Regions from separate parts of the Crenobacter cavernae genome, predicted to be linked through region 1. Evidence: predicted binding sites of a transcription regulator. Region 1 holds the regulator's gene; each other region holds the start of a gene.
What was found. The regulator sigma-54, encoded in region 1, starts transcription at its own class of promoters, with help from an activator protein. The targets are predictions, from matches to a motif close to CTGGCACGCTTCATGCTT.
Positions count from the first base shown of each region.

Region 2: a site for sigma-54 is predicted at 1,753-1,770, ahead of glnK (P-II family nitrogen regulator). Genes of this name have one in related genera too.
Region 3: a site for sigma-54 is predicted at 2,652-2,669, ahead of flgB (flagellar basal body rod protein FlgB). Genes of this name have one in related genera too.
Region 4: a site for sigma-54 is predicted at 1,537-1,554, ahead of DWG20_RS03670 (pilin). Genes of this name have one in related genera too.

Region 1 covers NZ_CP031337.1:360,538-364,778, forward strand. The annotation lists gene DWG20_RS01620 (KdsC family phosphatase) at 1-244, shown strand, start outside; gene lptC (LPS export ABC transporter periplasmic protein LptC) at 241-801, shown strand; gene lptA (lipopolysaccharide transport periplasmic protein LptA) at 791-1,300, shown strand; gene lptB (LPS export ABC transporter ATP-binding protein) at 1,297-2,025, shown strand; gene DWG20_RS01640 (RNA polymerase factor sigma-54) at 2,036-3,433, shown strand; gene hpf (ribosome hibernation-promoting factor, HPF/YfiA family) at 3,564-3,905, shown strand; gene ptsN (PTS IIA-like nitrogen regulatory protein PtsN) at 4,022-4,241, shown strand, end outside.
Region 2 covers NZ_CP031337.1:569,648-573,888, forward strand. The annotation lists gene DWG20_RS02680 (hypothetical protein) at 1-249, opposite strand, end outside; partial or broken gene DWG20_RS02685 (YifB family Mg chelatase-like AAA ATPase) at 328-1,185, opposite strand; gene DWG20_RS02690 (accessory factor UbiK family protein) at 1,196-1,483, opposite strand; gene glnK (P-II family nitrogen regulator) at 1,821-2,159, shown strand; gene DWG20_RS02700 (ammonium transporter) at 2,188-3,486, shown strand; gene DWG20_RS02705 (ClpXP protease specificity-enhancing factor) at 3,668-4,090, opposite strand; gene DWG20_RS02710 (glutathione S-transferase N-terminal domain-containing protein) at 4,101-4,241, opposite strand, start outside.
Region 3 covers NZ_CP031337.1:2,188,957-2,193,197, reverse strand. The annotation lists gene flgE (flagellar hook protein FlgE) at 1-1,071, opposite strand, end outside; gene DWG20_RS10645 (flagellar hook assembly protein FlgD) at 1,102-1,782, opposite strand; gene flgC (flagellar basal body rod protein FlgC) at 1,800-2,210, opposite strand; gene flgB (flagellar basal body rod protein FlgB) at 2,213-2,626, opposite strand; gene DWG20_RS10630 (OsmC family protein) at 2,864-3,283, opposite strand; gene tsaD (tRNA (adenosine(37)-N6)-threonylcarbamoyltransferase complex transferase subunit TsaD) at 3,387-4,241, shown strand, end outside.
Region 4 covers NZ_CP031337.1:742,063-746,303, reverse strand. The annotation lists gene DWG20_RS03680 (hypothetical protein) at 1-28, opposite strand, end outside; gene bioA (adenosylmethionine--8-amino-7-oxononanoate transaminase) at 41-1,390, opposite strand; gene DWG20_RS03670 (pilin) at 1,584-2,018, shown strand; gene DWG20_RS16535 (pilin) at 2,078-2,518, shown strand; gene DWG20_RS03660 (PglL family O-oligosaccharyltransferase) at 2,616-4,241, shown strand, end outside.

The DNA of each region.
Region 1 (4,241 bases):
GCTGGAAACGACCGGCCTCACCGCCGAGGAATGCGCGTACATCGGCGACGACGTGGTCGACCTGCCGGTGATGATCCGCGTCGGCCTGTCGGTCGCCGTGCCCGAGGCGCCGAGCCTGGTCCTCCAGCACGCGCACTACGTCACCGGCGCATCCGGCGGCGCCGGCGCAGTACGCGAACTGACCGAGCGCATCATGCAGGCGCAGGGCACCTTCGACGCGCTGATGGCGCGCTACCTCGAATGATCCGCCCGCACCGGCTGTTTCCGATCGCGCTCGTCGGCCTGATGGCGATGCTCGCTTTCTGGCTCGACCAGATCTCGCGCTGGAGCCCGTCGGGCAAGGAGCTCGACCCGAGCCGTCCCGAGTACACGGTCGAAGACTTCAGTGCGACGCGCTTTGACGCGCAAGGCCGCATCCAGGAACGCCTCGTCGCCAAACAGGGCTGGCAGTTCCCCAAGCAGCCCGACCTCCACCTGCGCGAGGCCGTGCTCGACAACTACCAGGCCGGCGCGCTCGCCTACCGCGCCGCCGGCGCCATCGCGCGCTACAACCGGCAGGACGGCATCGCCTTTCTCGAACAGAAGGCGCACTTCTTCAAGCCGGGCGTCGCCGGCCAGCCGGACACCCACGTCTACGGCAGCCGGATCACGATCAACACGCGTACGCGCGTCGCCAGCGCCAAGACGCCGGTGGAAATCCACTATGGCGAGTCGATCGCCAACGCCATCGGTTTCGAATACCAGCAGCAGAAGGGCCTGTTGCGGCTCCTCTCCCACGCAAGGGTGAAATATGTACAGTAAGCTTTTGACCGCGGTCCTCGTCGGCCTGGCCACGCTGCCGGCCTGGGCGGAAAAGGCCGACCAGAAGAAGCCGATCGAGATCAGCGCCGACGCCGGCACGCTCGACCAGCTCAAGGGCGTCACCGTCTGGCAGGGCAACGTGATCGTGATCCAGGGCACGCTCAAGGCGACCGCCGACCAGCTGACCGTCACCCGCGACGCGCAGGGCCGCCAGACGCTGCAGGGCATAGGCCGCCCGGCCACCTTCCGCCAGAAACTCGAAGCCCGCCCCGAGTACGTCGAAGGCCAGGGTTCGCGCGTCGACTACACCAGCGCCAGCAACCAGGTCGTGCTCACCGGCAATGCGCGCGTCAAGCGCGGCGCCGACGTCGTCACCGGCGGAGTCATCACCTACAACACCGAGACCGAGGTCTACCAGGTCAGCGGCGGCAGCGTGCAGGGCCCGAACAAGGGTCGCGTCACCGTGATCCTGCAACCGAAGGACGAAGGCCAGAAATGACGCAGAGCCAGCTCACCGTCCGCCACCTGCAGAAACGCTTCAAGAAGCGCGCCGTCGTGCGCGACGTGTCGCTCGACATCGCCAGCGGCGAGGTCGTCGGCCTCTTGGGGCCGAACGGCGCCGGCAAGACGACCAGCTTCTACATGATCGTCGGCCTCGTCGCGGCCGACGGTGGCGAGATCGAACTGGACGGCACTGTCATCACCCGCCTGCCGATCCACAAGCGCGCACGCATGGGGCTCGGCTACCTGCCGCAGGAAGCGTCGATCTTCCGCAGGATGACGGTCGAGGAAAACATCCGCGCCGTGCTCGAGATCGGCGGCCTGAAGGGCGAGAACCTCGATAAGGAGCTCGAACTCCTGCTCGACGACCTCAACATCGCCCACCTTCGCGACACCAACGCGCTGGCGCTGTCCGGCGGCGAACGACGCCGCGTCGAGATCGCGCGCGTGCTCGCCACGCGGCCGCGCTTCATCCTGCTCGACGAACCGTTCGCCGGCGTCGACCCGATCGCGGTGATCGACATCCAGAAGATCATCGCCTTCCTGCGCGAGCGCGGCATCGGCGTCCTGATCACCGACCACAACGTGCGCGAAACGCTGCGCATCTGCGATCGCGCCTATATCATCAGTGAAGGCGCTGTGCTCGCCTCGGGCGAACCGGACACGCTCGTCAACGACGAGAAGGTTCGCGAAGTCTATCTCGGCGAGCACTTCCACCTGTAATGGCCACGCCATGAAGCAGAGCCTCCAGCTCAAGGTCTCGCAACATCTCACCCTCACCCCGCAGCTGCAGCAGTCGATCAAGCTGTTGCAGCTGTCGACGCTCGACCTGCAATCCGAGGTCGAACGGGTGTTGCTCGACAACCCGCTGATCGAACGGATGGACGACGGCCCGAGCGAAGCGTCCGGCGAGGAAAGGTTGGCCGAGCCCGCCGCCGACAACGGCTCGGCCGACGGCGCCGACACGTTGCCGGGCGAGCTGTCCGACTGGGGACGCGGCGCCGCGCGCGGCGACAACGACGACTACGACCCGCTCGCCAACGTCGCCTGCCCGGTGTCGCTGCGCGAACACCTGATCGCCCAGCTCGGCGAAATCGCGATGTCGACGCGCGAACACGGCGTCGTCAGCCTGTTGATCGAAGAGCTCGACGACGACGGTTTCATGCCGCAGCCGCTCGAAGCGGTGCTCGCCGAACTGCCGGCCGAACTCGAACTGACGCTCGAAGAGCTCGAGGACGGTCTCGAACTGCTGCAGGGCTTCGACCCGGCCGGCGTCGGCGCCTTCGACCTGACCGGCTGCCTGCTGCTACAGCTGGCCAGCCTGCCCCGCGTCACGCCGGGGCTTGCGAGCGCACGCACCATCGTCGAGAAGCACCTGACGCTGCTCGGCCAACGCGACTACGGCAAGCTGAAGAAACTGCTCTCGGTCGACGACGCCGAACTGAGACTCGCGCAGCAGCTGATCGCCAGCCTCACCCCGCATCCGGCGGCCAACTTCGGTCGCGACGAGACGCACTACATCGTGCCCGACGTGCTGGTGGTCAAGCGCAAGGGACGCTGGCAGGCCGAGCTCAACCCGGGCGCCGTGCCGCGGCTGCGCGTCAACCCCGGCTACGCCAAATTGGTGTCCGAGGCGCGCGGCGAAAGCGGCGAACTCGCGCCGCGCCTGCAGGAAGCCAAGTGGTTCGTCAAAAACATCCAGCAACGGTTTGACACCATCCTGAAAGTGTCGGAATCTATCGCCAACAGGCAGCAAGCGTTCTTTGAACATGGTGAAGTGGCAATGCGTCCGTTGATACTGCGCGACATTGCCGAAGAACTGGGCCTGCACGAATCCACCATCTCCCGGGTGACCACGCAGAAATACCTCCTCTGCGCGCGCGGGCTCTTCGAACTCAAATATTTCTTCGGCAGTGCGTTGGAAACCGACAGCGGCGGCGAGTGTTCCGCGACCGCGATCAAGGCGCTGATCAAGCAGCTGATCGACGCCGAAGACCGTCAAGCACCGCTCTCCGACAGCAAGCTGGTCGACCTCCTGACAAAACAAGGCATCCAGGTCGCGCGTCGCACCGTGGCCAAGTACCGCGAGGCGATGCAGATCGCGGCGGTCGCCCAGCGCAAGACGCTTTGAAAAAGGCTCTTTAAAACGCCGATTGCTACCCCACCTGTTCTTTGAGGGGTTCCGTCGCCCCGCGATGGAGCCACACAAGAAAACCGCCGGGCCGCCGGGCCCAGGCGTTTGTCACCTAAGGAGTTAGGGTATGAACCTCAAGATCACCGGTCTTCATCTCGAAGTTACTCCGCCGATGCGCGACTACATCGAAAGCAAACTCGAACGCGTGACCCGCCACGTCGACGACGTGATCGACGTCGCCGTGACGCTATCGGTCGACAAGCTTGTGCAGAAGGCGGAGGTGAACGTTCACCTCTCCGGCAAGGATATCCACGTGGAGGCCACCGAAGCCGACATGTATGCAGCCGTCGATGCGCTGATCGACAAACTCGACCGCCAGGTCCTGAAACACAAGGAAAAACGCAACGAGCGCCGCGCGCCGACCCCGGCACCAGCACCGGAAGCGCCGACAGAACAGGCGAACGCCTGAGTGGCGTGATTGTCGAAACGGGAACCTGCGGGTTCCCGTTTTTCATTGACGGCCTTTTGCCAAGACTACGCTTGAGCGTAGAATGGCCGGGTTTTTTCTGTAAGCAAACGCACAGTATGAGCCTGATCGGCAAAATCCTCGCGCCCGACCATGTCCTGATCGACCTGGACGTCGGCAGCAAAAAACGCGTATTCGAACAGGTGGGGCTCCTTGTCGAGAACACCCACGCCATCGCCAGAAGCGAAGTGTTCGACTGCCTGTTCGCCCGGGAAAAACTCGGTTCGACCGGCCTCGGCCAAGGCGTGGCGATTCCGCACGGACGCGCCAAGGGGCTGA
Region 2 (4,241 bases), 210 kb from region 1:
CCTGTTCTTACCCTGAAAGGTCTGTCCGAGGAAGAGGGTCGGCAGATAGCCCACCGCGATGCCCGCACGGATCTGATTGGGAAAGTCTCGCTTCCCACTGACAGGGTTCAAGGGCGTGAAGAAACATTCGAGCAACGGATTCGAAGGATCGCCCAGATTGGCGTAGACCCCGCCCATCCATTCGAGCCGATAGCACTGTTCTTGACTGGCGATTTCCTTGAACAGCGGCAACTGCGGGATGATGGCCATAAATCATCTGGGGGGTCGGAGACAGTCGCATAAATCGACCATCAGTCGCAAATAACATTCATGAGTCGCAAACAGCATTGGCTTTAACACGGAGCCGCCTCCGACCAGGGCCACCGCCGATGCGGTATGGTGTGGACTTCTGAACGGGCGGGCACGCCAGTTCAGCGACGCGCCGTGAGCCGTCAACGACTGCAGGGCCGCCGATTCGAGCGCTTCGTCTTCGGTCATCGACGGCAGGATGCCCGCCAGGCGTGCGGCCAGCATCGACTTGCCGGTGCCGGGCGGGCCGACCATCAACAGATGGTGCGCACCAGCCGCGGCGACTTCGAGCGCACGGCGCGCGCCGGCCTGGCCTTTGATGTCGGAAAGGTCCGGATAAGGACTCGCCAACTCGAACGGCAGCGGCGGCTGCACTTCGAGCGTAGCGATCCCGTTCAGATGCGCACAAACCGCTAGCAGCGAATCGGCCGGATGCACGGTCGCCCGCTCGACCCAGGCGGCTTCACACGCACTGGCCCGCGGCAGCACGAAGGCGCGGCCGGCGCGGCTCGCGTGCCAGGTCATCGCCAGCGCGCCGCGGATCGGGCGCAACTCGCCGGAGAGCGCCAGCTCGCCGGCGAATTCGTAGTCGGCGAGCTTCGCCGCAGGGATCTGGCCGCTCGCCGCGAGGATGCCGAGCGCGATCGGCAGGTCGAAACGCCCCGACTCCTTCGGCAGGTCGGCCGGCGCGAGGTTCACCGTGATCCGGCGCGCCGGGAATTCGAATCCGGCGACCTGGAGCGCGGCGCGTACCCGCTCGCGGCTTTCCTTCACCTCGGTGTCGGGCAGACCGACGATGGTGAACGAAGGCAGGCCGTTCGCCAGATGCACTTCGACCGCGACCTCGGGCGCCTGCATGCCGGACAAGGCCCGGCTCTGCACGATCGCGAGCGTCATCGGCGCAGGGTCAGGAGTGGCCCTGGCTCGCTTCGCTGCGTTCCTGCTCGGCCGCCGCTTCCGGGAACAGCGCCGCCTCCAGCTTGGCAACGCGCGCCTCGAGCAGCGTCAGCTTTTCGCGCGTACGCGCGAGCACTTCCTGCTGCACGTCGAATTCCTCGCGCGTGACCAGGTCCATGCGCGCAAAGGTCGACGACATCAGCGACTTGATATTCTTTTCCACATCCTTGGCCGGGCTCGCGGCGATGGTTTCGCTGATCTTGTTGCTGATTTCTTCGAAGAGTTTCTGGCTGAGCATGGTCGTCTCCTTGCTTGTGTCATTTCCTGTCTGCTGGAGTGTAGCAAAAAGGACAGACAGACGCCGGTTTGACTCCGCAGCGCAGCAAGGTTCCACCCATCCCTCGTCCTTTCCTTCGGTCGACGTTGGCCGAGCACTGCCCCAGCCTGGTGCGAACTCGCGCGACAATGCGACCAAATTGGTGCGTATCGCGATGCGACATGCCCTTTCGCGGTGCAAATCGGCGTCATTTTTCCGGCCGATCACGCGCCAGCGCCCTATATAGGGAGCTGGCACGCTTTCTGCATATTGCCTCTGCAAGCAATCCGGCAAACCGATCCTTGAGGGAGGAACCGCCATGAAACTGGTTAGCGCGATTATCAAGCCGTTCAAGCTGGACGAGGTCCGCGAGGCCCTGTCGGCGATCGGCGTGCAAGGCATTACCGTGACCGAGGTGAAAGGCTTCGGCCGGCAGAAGGGGCACACCGAGCTCTACCGCGGCGCGGAGTACGTGGTGGACTTTCTGCCCAAGGTCAAACTGGAGATCGCGATCGCCGAGGATCTGCTCGAGGTCGTGCTCGAGGCGATCGAGAATGCCGCGCGCACCGGCAAGATCGGCGACGGCAAGATCTTCGTGATGGACCTGGACCAAGTGATTCGCATCCGGACCGGCGAAACCGGCGCGGACGCGCTGTAAACGACAGAGGGAGACCACCATGAAATCCTTGAACCGTCTCGCCTGGCTCGCCGCCGGGCTCGCGATGCCGGCGCTGGCGCTGGCCGATGCGGCGCCGACGCTGGTCGACGCCAAGACCATCAGCGCCGGCGACACCGCCTGGATGCTGACCTCGACCGCGCTGGTGCTGTTCATGACCATCCCGGGTCTCGCGCTGTTCTACGGCGGCATGGTGCGCCGCAAGAACGTGCTGTCCACGCTGATGCAAAGTTTCGCGATCTGCGCGCTGATCACCGTGCTGTGGGCGGTGATCGGCTACAGCCTGACGTTCACGCCCGGCAATCCGTATATCGGCGGCTTCGACCGCGTGCTGCTCGACGGCCTCGTCTACCTCAAAGACGCCGCCAAGCTGACGGTGCATCCGCTGGCCGGCACGATCCCCGAGTCGGTGTTCATGATGTTCCAGATGACGTTCGCGATCATCACGCCGGCGCTGATCACCGGCGCGTTCGCCGAACGGATGAAGTTCTCGGCGATGCTGGTCTTCATGGCGGTCTGGTCGCTGCTGGTGTACGTGCCGGTCGCTCACTGGGTGTGGGCGCCGGGCGGCTGGATGTTCGATTACGGCGTGCTCGACTTCGCCGGAGGGACCGTGGTGCACATCAACGCCGGTATCGCCGGCCTGGTGGCAGCGCTGGTGCTCGGCAAACGCGTAGGCTACGGCCGCGAGGCGATGGCACCGCACAACCTGGTGCTGACGCTGATCGGCGCGTCGATGCTGTGGGTGGGCTGGTTCGGCTTCAACGCCGGTTCGGCGGTCGCCGCCGACGGCCGCGCGGGTCTGGCGATGCTGGTGACGCAGATCGCGACCGGCACCGCCGCGCTCGCGTGGATGTTCGCCGAATGGATCGCCAAGGGCAAACCGTCGGTGCTCGGCATCGCGTCCGGCGCGGTCGCAGGCCTGGTGGCAATCACTCCGGCCGCCGGCTTCGTCGACGCCCAGGGCGCGCTGGCCATCGGCCTGATCGCCGGCGTGGTGTGCTACTGGGGCGCCACCGGCCTGAAGCACATGCTGGGCTACGACGACTCGCTCGACGCCTTCGGCGTGCACGGGGTCGGCGGCATCGTCGGCGCGCTGCTGACCGGCGTGTTCGCGGTCAAGGACATCGGCGGCGTCGAAGGTTCGCTCGCGGTGCAAGCGCTCGGCGTCGGCGTGACCGTCGTCTACTGCGCGGTGGTCACCTTCGCGATCCTGAAGCTGGTCGACGTGGTGATCGGCCTGCGCGTCGACGAAGAAAAGGAACGCGAGGGTCTGGACCTGGTGCTGCACGGCGAGCGCGTCGAATAAACCTCTTGCGCGGCCCGAGATCGACGATCGAGAAGGAGGCGGGCCGTGCATCTTGTCAGCGGGGGTCTTATGATCCCCGCTTTTTTTTTTCGTCCTCGGCCAACGTTGGCCGAGCCCGGCACAAAAAAAACCGCCCGCACCAGAACGGTGCGGGCGGTTTTCACTAACGGATCGGGCGCGCTTACTTGACCACGCGCAGGTGGCCGCGCGCAGCGGGCGGCTTACCGCCGCCGTCGCCATCCGGTTTGGGATCGGTCGCCGGAGCTTCGGTCGGCGCCGGCGTGGCGTCGGCCGCGAGTTCGACCTCGAAGCCCATGCCCTCGCCGGTTTCGCGCGCGAAGATCGACAGCACGTTGCCCACCGGGACCCAGATGTCACGCGACACGCCGCCGAAACGCGCCGAGAACGACAGCCAGTCGTTGGCGATCTTCAGCCCCTGCGTGGCGTTGTAACCGATGTTGAGCACGATCTCATTGTCTTTGACGAACTCGTGCGGCACCTGGGTGCGGCCGTCGACCCAGACGACGACGTAAGGCGTGTGACCGTTGTCGGTGCACCATTCGTGCAGCGCACGGATCAGGTAGGGTTTGGTACTGCCGGCCATCGCGGGCTCCTTACTTGCGCATCGCCTTTTCGGACGGCGTCAGCGAATCGATGAAGGCCTGGCGCTGGAAGATGCGTTCGGCGTATTTGAGGATAGGCGCGGCGGCCTTGCCCAGTTCGATGCCGTAGTGCTCGAGGCGCCACATCAACGG
Region 3 (4,241 bases), 1.4 Mb from region 1:
GCCCGATTCATAGCTCTCGACCCAGCGGTTGTCGCCCGACGGCCTCAAGCCCTGCACGTTGGCGAAGCTGGTGAGCACCACCTGGCCGATGGTCTTGGTCTGGCCGTTCGAATAGCGCGCCTGCACGGTGCCGTCGGCCGAGGTGGCCAGCGTGGTCAACGAGCCGTCCGAGTAGCCGTCGGCGGTCAGCGTGTTGACCGAGAACGGGCCGGCGAACTGGGTGGTCTTGCTCAGGTCGACGGTGACCGACAGCGGCGCAGCACCGTTGGAGAGCGTCGGAGCGTTGAAGGTCACCGAGCCGGCCGGGGTCGCGAACGTGCCGTCGTTGTTGAAGGTCAGCGGGGTCAACAGTGCGTTCGGCGTGGTGGCCGGCGGCGTCACGGTCATGTCGACCGGATCGGTGTCGAAGCGGGTGTAAACGTTCCACTGCAGCGGCGTGGCGCTCTTCACATAGTAAAAGGTCATCAGGTGCGACACGCCGAGGCTGTCGTACACGGTGACCGAGCGCGAGTGGTTGATCGAGCTCGGATCCGGGTTGTTCGGATCGATACCCGGGAAGGCCACCGCCGGCGCGGTCTGCTTGGCGTCGAGGTTGGCACCGAGCGTCATGGTCGTGGTGGCCTTGGCGCCGATGTTGGCGGTATCGACCTGCAGTTCGACCGGCGGGCCGGCGACGATGGTGCCGTTGGCGTCGGCCTGGTAGCCGGTAAGCTTAAATCCGTTGTTGACGAAGTAGCCTTCGCGGTCGAGCTGGAACTGGCCGTTGCGCATATAGCCGACGTCGCCCTTGTTCTCGACGCGGAAGAAACCGTTACCGGCGATCGCCAGGTCCATCGGATTGCTGGTGTTGGTGAGGTTGCCCTGGGTGAACTGCTGCGACACGCCCACCGTCTTGGCGCCGATACCGGTCTGCGCGTTGGCGACGCCGTACAGGCTGCTCGCGTAGATGTCGGAGAACTCGGCGCGCGAGCCCTTGAAGCCGATGGTATTGGCGTTGGATACGTTGTTGCCGATCACGTCGAGTTGCTTCGAGGCGGCGGACAGACCGCTCAAACCCTGCTGAAAACCCATGTTCCGCTCCTGATTTTGTTTTACGGGGGCTTACGCCGCCACTTCGACCACGGTATCCAGCGTCACCCGCTTGCCGTTGCCGAGCGACAGGTTAGGCGTGAGGCCGTCGATGCCGACGCTCTTGACCTGCTGATAGGACAGCGCGGTCGCGTCGATCTGCTTGCCGCCCTGGGTCGCGGTGACCGCGAACGAGTATTCGCCGTCGGCCAGCTGTTCGCCGGTCACGTTCTTGCCGTCCCAGCCGAAATAGGTCAGGCCGTTCTTGGGCTGCTCGATCGAGAAGCTGTCGACCACGTTGCCCCTGCTGTCCTTGACGTCGATCTTCAGCTGGTCGGCATTCTGGCTGAGGCCGACCGCGCCGCGGGCCGAGCCGTCCTTGAGGTTCAGCCCGCTGTCGCCGACCAGCACGTTGCGGCCGATCAGCGCGGCGGCGTTCAGCGACTGCGACGCCATCTGCGCCTGGGTCAGGCCCGACATCGCCTGGTTCAGCTTCTCGAGGCCGGTGACGGTGCTGATCTGCGACATCTGTGCGGTCATCTGCGAGTTGTCCATCGGGTTCAGCGGGTCCTGCGCCTGCAGCTGCGTGGTGAACAGTTTCAGGAAACGGTTCTGGATCGCATCGGCGCTGCTGACGTCTTTCGTGGTCCCGCTACCACTCGTGCCGGTGGTGCCGTTGATCTTGTTCAGGATGCTCTGGTCGATGGTGGCCATTTGTACCTCGCTCGCGATTACTGGCCGAGCTGCAGCGTCTTCTGCAGCAGGGACTTGGCGGTATTCATCATTTCGACGTTGGTCTGGTAGGAGCGCGCGGCCGAGATCATGTCGGCCATTTCCTCCACCGGGTTCACGTTGGGCAGCTTCACGTAGCCGCGCTCATCGGCGAGCGGGTTGGCCGGGTCGAACTTGAGCTTGAACGGCGTCTTGTCCTCGACGACCGAGGTCACGCGCACGCCGGCGACCTGCGGCTGGCTGGCCGACACCGGGATCGCGGTGAACACCACGTGGCGGCCGCGGTACGGCTCGCCGGTCGAGCTCGTCGCGCTCTCGGCGTTGGCGATATTGCTCGCCACCAGGTTGAGGCGCTGCGACTGGGCGGTCAGCGCCGAGCCGGCGATGCCGAACACATTGGACAAGGACATGCTTACTGGCCTCCCTTGATGGCGTCGTTCAGGCTGGAGATGCGGCGGTTGAGGAAGGTCAGCGTCGACTGGTACTTCATCGCGTTGTCGGCGAAGGCGCCGCGCTCGACGTCCATGTCGACCGTGTTGCCGTCCAGGCTGGGCTGCACCGCGCCGCGGTATTGCAGGTCGGCGCCATTCGTCGTGGAGCCTGCACCCGCGCTGCCCGCCAGGTGGCGTGCAGCGGTCGCGGCGAGCGCCAGCTTGCCCTGGCCGTCTTCGGCCGACTTCATCGCCGCGCCAAAGTCGAAATCCATCGCCTTGTAGTAAGGCGTATCGGCGTTGGCGATGTTGCTGGCGATCACCTCGGCGCGGTAGGCGCGCAAGTCAAGCGCGCGCTGCTGGAAGTCGAAGTGTTTGGCGATCTTGTCGAGCATGGAATCTCCCGGGGACGCAAAACATAAGCATGTTCCGTGCCAGGCTCGGCCAACGTTGGCCGAGCCTGCATTAACGTTTGTTTGCAATTGATGCGTTGATCCGAAAGCCCTTGCGCGGAAAACGGCGACGGCACCGGCTTGCCGCAGCCGGCAAACGCGAGCGGCAAGTTTTGCCAGCGCGGCCATGAAAAACGCCACCGGACGGTGGCGTTCTTGGCGGCGGCAACGATGCGGCAATCAATCCGCTTCGCGGATCTCGAAGTCGTGCGTGATCTCGGCGGTCTTGGCGAGCATGATCGACGCCGAGCAGTACTTCTCGGCCGACAGCTTGATCGCGCGCTCGACCAACTCCGGCTTCACGCCGTGGCCGACGACGATGAAGTGGAAGTGGATCTTGGTGAACACCTTCGGGTCTTCGCTCGCGCGCTCCGAGTCGAGCTCGACCCAGCAGTCGCGCACGTCCTGGCGCGCCTTCTTCAGGATGGTGATCACGTCGTAACTGGTGCAGCCGGCGGTGCCGAGCAGCACCAGCTCCATCGGACGCGGACCGAGGTTGCGGCCGCCGCCCTCGGGCGCGCCGTCCATCACGACGGCGTGGCCGCTGCCGGTCTCGCCCATGAAGCAGACACCCTCCACCCACTTGAGTCGTGCTTTCATCTGTCCTCCTCCTGATCCGGCAAAAACGACAAGCCTACCATCGCCGGTTGGGGTCATAAAGAATCACCGGTAAAATGGCGGTTTCGCCTCATAGAAACACGCCATGTTGGTACTCGGAATCGAATCGTCCTGCGACGAAACCGGGGTCGCGCTCTACGACCTCGACCAGGGCTTGCTCGCCCACCATCTGCACACGCAGATGGCGATGCACGCCGAGTACGGCGGTGTGGTGCCCGAACTCGCCAGCCGCGACCATATCCGCCGCGTACTGCCGCTGACCGAAGCGTGCCTGAAAGACGCCGGCAAGACCTTGGCCGAGGTCTCGGCGATCGCCTACACGCAAGGGCCGGGCCTCGGCGGCGCGCTGATGGTCGGCGCCAGCTTCGCCAACGCGCTCGCCTTCGGTCTCAACATCCCGGTCGTCGGCATCCACCACCTCGAAGGCCATCTGTTGTCGCCCTTGCTATCCGAGCCGCGTCCCGACTTTCCCTTCGTCGCGCTGCTCGTCTCGGGCGGCCACACGCAGCTGATGGCGGTCAAGGGCATCGGCGACTACCAGGTGCTCGGCGAGACGCTCGACGACGCCGCCGGCGAGGCGTTCGACAAGACCGCCAAGCTGCTCGGCCTCGACTATCCGGGCGGCCCGACGCTGTCGAGGTTGGCCGAGCAAGGCACGCCGCACCGCTTCACGCTGCCGCGCCCGATGCTGCATTCGCCCGACCTCGACATGAGCTTCTCCGGGCTCAAGACCGCGGTATTGACGCTGGTGCGCCAGGTCGAAGCCGAGCACGGCGAGCTGACCGAGCCGCTGCGCTGCGACATCTGCCACGCGTTCCAGGAGGCGATCGTCGAGGTGCTGGTGAAAAAATCGCTGAAAGCCTTGAAACAGACCGGCATGAAGCGGTTGGTGGTCGCCGGCGGCGTCGGCGCCAACAAGCAGCTACGCGCCGCGCTCGAC
Region 4 (4,241 bases), 380 kb from region 1:
GGTCGGTATCAACCAGGATCGCTTCCATGCTTTCACATCGTCAGGGCAGGGCCGCCTCGGCGGCTTCGTCGTCGCCGGCCAGGCGCAGCGTCGACAGCGTTTCGAGGGTCGCATCGACGAGTTGCGCCATCTGCTCGTCGTCGACCACGTAAGGCGGCATGAAGTAGACCGATTGGCCGATCGGTCGCGTCAGGCACGATTTTTCCAGCATCGCCGAGAAGAAGGCCTGCGAGAAGTCGGCGCGCGACGTCGTAACGTCGAACGCCCAGATCATGCCGGTGTGGCGAAAATGTCGCACCGCTTCATGCTCGGCCAACGGCGCCATCAGCTTGCTGAAGCGCTCGGCCTTGTCGCGGTTGGCGGACAGCACGTCTTCGCGCTCGAACAGGTCGAGCACCGCGAGCGCCGCGCTGCACGCGAGCGGGTTGCCGGTATAGCTGTGCGAATGCAGGAAGCCGCGCGCGACGTCATCGTCATAAAATGCATCGTATACCGAATCGGTCGTCAATACGCACGACAGCGGCAAAAATCCGCCGGTGATGCCTTTCGACAGGCACAGGAAGTCGGGACGGATGCCGGCCTGCTCGCACGCGAACAGCGTACCGGTGCGGCCGAAGCCGACCGCGATCTCGTCGGCGATCAGGTGCACGCCGTAGCGCTCGCACGCGGTGCGCGCGCGCTTCAGATAGTCGGGGTGGTACATCGCCATCCCGGCGGCGCCCTGCACCAGCGGCTCGAGGATCAGCGCGGCGATCTCGCCGTGACGCTTGGCCAGCACGTTCTCGAGCGCGGTCGCGGCGCGCGCAGCGACGTCGGCGGCGCTCTCGCCGGGCAAGGCGAGGCGCGCGTCGGGCGTCGGCACGCGCAGGCCCTTGTGCGTAAGTTCGGCGTAGGTCGCCGAAAACAGCGGCACGTCGGTCACAGCCAGCGCGCCTACCGTCTCGCCGTGGTAGCCGTTCTCCAGGCTGACGAAGCGGCACTTTTGCGCCTGGCCGAGGTTCTTCCAGTAGTGGAAGCTCATCTTCAGCGCGATCTCGGTCGCGCTCGAGCCGTCCGAGCCGTAGAACGCGTGGCCGAGGCCGGACAGCGCGGCGAGCCGCTCCGATAGTTCTACCACCGGCGCGTGGGTGAAACCGGCCAGCATCACGTGCTCGAGCGTGTCGAGCTGCGCCTTGATCGCGTCCTTGATCGCCGGATGGCCGTGGCCGAACAGGTTCACCCACCACGAGCTGACCGCGTCGAGGTAGCGCTTGCCGTCGAAATCGATCAGCCACGCGCCGTCGCCGCGCGCGATCGGGATCAGCGGCAGCCGCTCGTGGCGTTTCATCTGGGTGCACGGGTGCCATACCGCGCGTCGGCTGCGTTCGAGCCAGTCGCTGGATTCGCTCACGTTCGCCTCGTCAAAGCAGGAATTTAAATGATGCGCGATGCTAACATAGCCGCCGTTTACGTGACGGGACTGACGCAAATTGTCAGTTCGTGACCAATGACGCCGTAATTTGCGGCGTGAAACGGGAAAATCTTCAGGAAAAGCGGCTGGCACGATCCATGCTTTGTCATATCCGCGCACAAGAGGTTATGCCATGAAAGACCGTGAACAAGGTTTCACGCTGATAGAGCTGATGATCGTGATCGCGATTGTCGGCATCCTCGCAGCGATGGCGATAACCGCGTATCAGGACTACACCAAGCGCGCTTATCTGGCCGAGGCGATGGGCTTCGCCGGCAGCGTGAAAACGTCGGCCGAGGAGTATCACGCGTCGAAGGGGGCTTGGCCGACCAGCAACGCGTCGGCGGGACTGCAGGAACCGGAGGCTTACTGGGGCGAAGCCGTGAAGGCGTTGACCCTGGCGGCATCGGGTTCGGTCGGCGTGATCCGGATCACGTTGAACGACAAGGTGCAGGACAACGCCCAAGTCTGGCTCGCCTCCGAAGAGGACGCGAGCGGTTCCTACCGCTGGCGCTGCGGCGGAGAGTCCACTTTGCGACGGCTTATGCCTTCCAGTTGCCGGGAATGAATGAGTTTGTGATAAATTACCCCTGCATTTTTAATGCATACCTATAACGAGGAGTGGAAATGAAGAAGGCACAACAGGGCTTTACCTTGATCGAACTGATGATCGTCGTCGCGATCATCGGTATTTTGGCCGCGATCGCGATTCCGGCGTACCAGGATTACACGGTACGAGCCAAAGTAAGTGAAGGTATGCAAGCTGCAGCAGCGGCCAAAACGGCCGTTTCTGAATTTGCGTTGACTAATAACGTGTTGCCGGTCAGCAATGCGTCGGCAGGAGTTACGTCGACCACTTCAAAATACGTTACCAGCCTTACTGTTGGGACTAGTGGGGTGATTACTGTAGTGCTGAATGCGGCGAATGTCGGTGGCGAGGTTGCGAGTGGTGCAAACCAATTTGCTCTGACGCCTACCCTGTCTTCTACTGGGGTCGAGTGGAGGTGCGCTGTAGCGGCCTCGTCTGGTATCAATGTGAAATATTTGCCGGCCAACTGCCGCGGCTAATTTCCGAGTCGTCATCCTTCTCGAACGGGCGGGTAACCGCCCGTTTTTCATGGGTTAATCCATGCGTTTCCGGTTCGCCCCACATATGCTGGGTGCCATGTTGCTGGCACCTCTTTCCTTTGCGTTCCTCAGCCCTTTGCGCTACGCGCCATTGCCCGACTGGTGCAGCGACGTCGCCGCCGCCGCCTTGATCGCGCTCGCCGCGTTGTTCGCTGCCTGGCTGCCATCCGTTTCGCCGTCGGCGCGGCTGCACCGGGTCCAGCTCGGACTGGCCGCGTTGGCCGTGGGCTTGGTGCTGCCTTCGTTGAGCGTGATGCCCGCCTATCCGGGCGTGGCGCTGCAGGCCGCCACCGTGCTGCTGCTTCTAATGCTCGCCGCGTCGCTCCAGCAGCAGGCTATCGCGCGTCTGGGTCGCGACGCCGTGCTGACAACTTTTGCCGCCGTCGTGCTACTCGGCGCCTTGCTGCAGGCGGCGATCGGCTTCGCCCAAGCGCTCGGCCTCGCGCCGCTGGCGCAGGGCTGGTTGCTGTTCGACATGAACGCGCCGACCACGGTGCTCGGCAACATCGGTCAGCGCAACCAGCTCGGTCACTACCTCGGCTGGGGGCTGGTGTCGGCCTGCTATCTGCACAGCGTCGGCCGGCTGCGCATCGGTCTGTTCGTCCCGGTCGCGCTGGCGCTGGCCTTGCTGATGGGCTGGTCCGCTTCGCGCTTGGTGCTCGGCTACGGCCTCGGTCTCGGCGTACTGACGCTGATCTGGCTGCGGCGCGCCGACGACGGCGCTTTGAGGCGGTTCGGCAAGGCGGCAGGGATCGCGCTGCTGTGCCTGGCGGTCTGCCTGTTGTGGAGCCAGGAGATCAACGCTTTCCTGCGCTGGCTCGGTTTGCCGGTTCATGCGGCCAGCGGTTCCGAGCGCATGATGGACGCCGGCTTCGGCGCGCGCCGCCGTGTCGAATGGGCGAAGGCTTGGCGAGTCTTTCTCGACCATCCGCTGGCCGGCGTCGGCTGGGGGGGGTATGCCTACGAGAGCGTGCGCCTCGAGGCACTCGGCCTCTTTGGTCGCATGCCGGAGAATGCGCTGTTCACGCATACGCACAATATCTTCATGCAATTGCTGGCCGAGACGGGTGTCGCCGGCACCATTATCGTCGTCGGTGGTGGCTTGTGGGCGGCATGGCCCTTGTTTGCCCGGCGGGCGGCGAACGCTAACAGCCTGTTCGTCCTCGCGATGCTGATGATCAGTACGATCCACAGCCTGTTCGAGTATCCGTTGTGGTATCTGCCCTTCCTGCTGGGTGTGACGCTGTTGCTGGGGTTTTCTCCGGCGCCGGCGATCGGCCTGCCGGTGCGTTCTTCCTTGCGCCGTTTCTTCGCGACCGTGTTGGCGGTCGCCGTGCTCGCCTACGCGGCGACCGGCGTGTCGCACTTCCGCAACCTGAGCGCTTGGCTCTACCCGTCGCCGTCGCCGGCCGAGAACGTCGAGCGCATCCGTTCCCTGGTCGACCTCGGCCGCAACCCGCTGTGGTCGTACGAGGCCGACCTGGTCTTGTCGGGTTATCAGATCCCGAGCCGTCAACTCGTGGCCGTTCAGCGCCCGCTGTTCGAGCGGCTGGCGAGCTACCGGCCGTATCCGAACGTGCTGCAGAAGCTGGCCGTCGCCAGGCAGATGCAAGGCGATACGCGCGGCGCCAAAGAGGCGCTGGCGATGGCGGTCGCCGCCTAT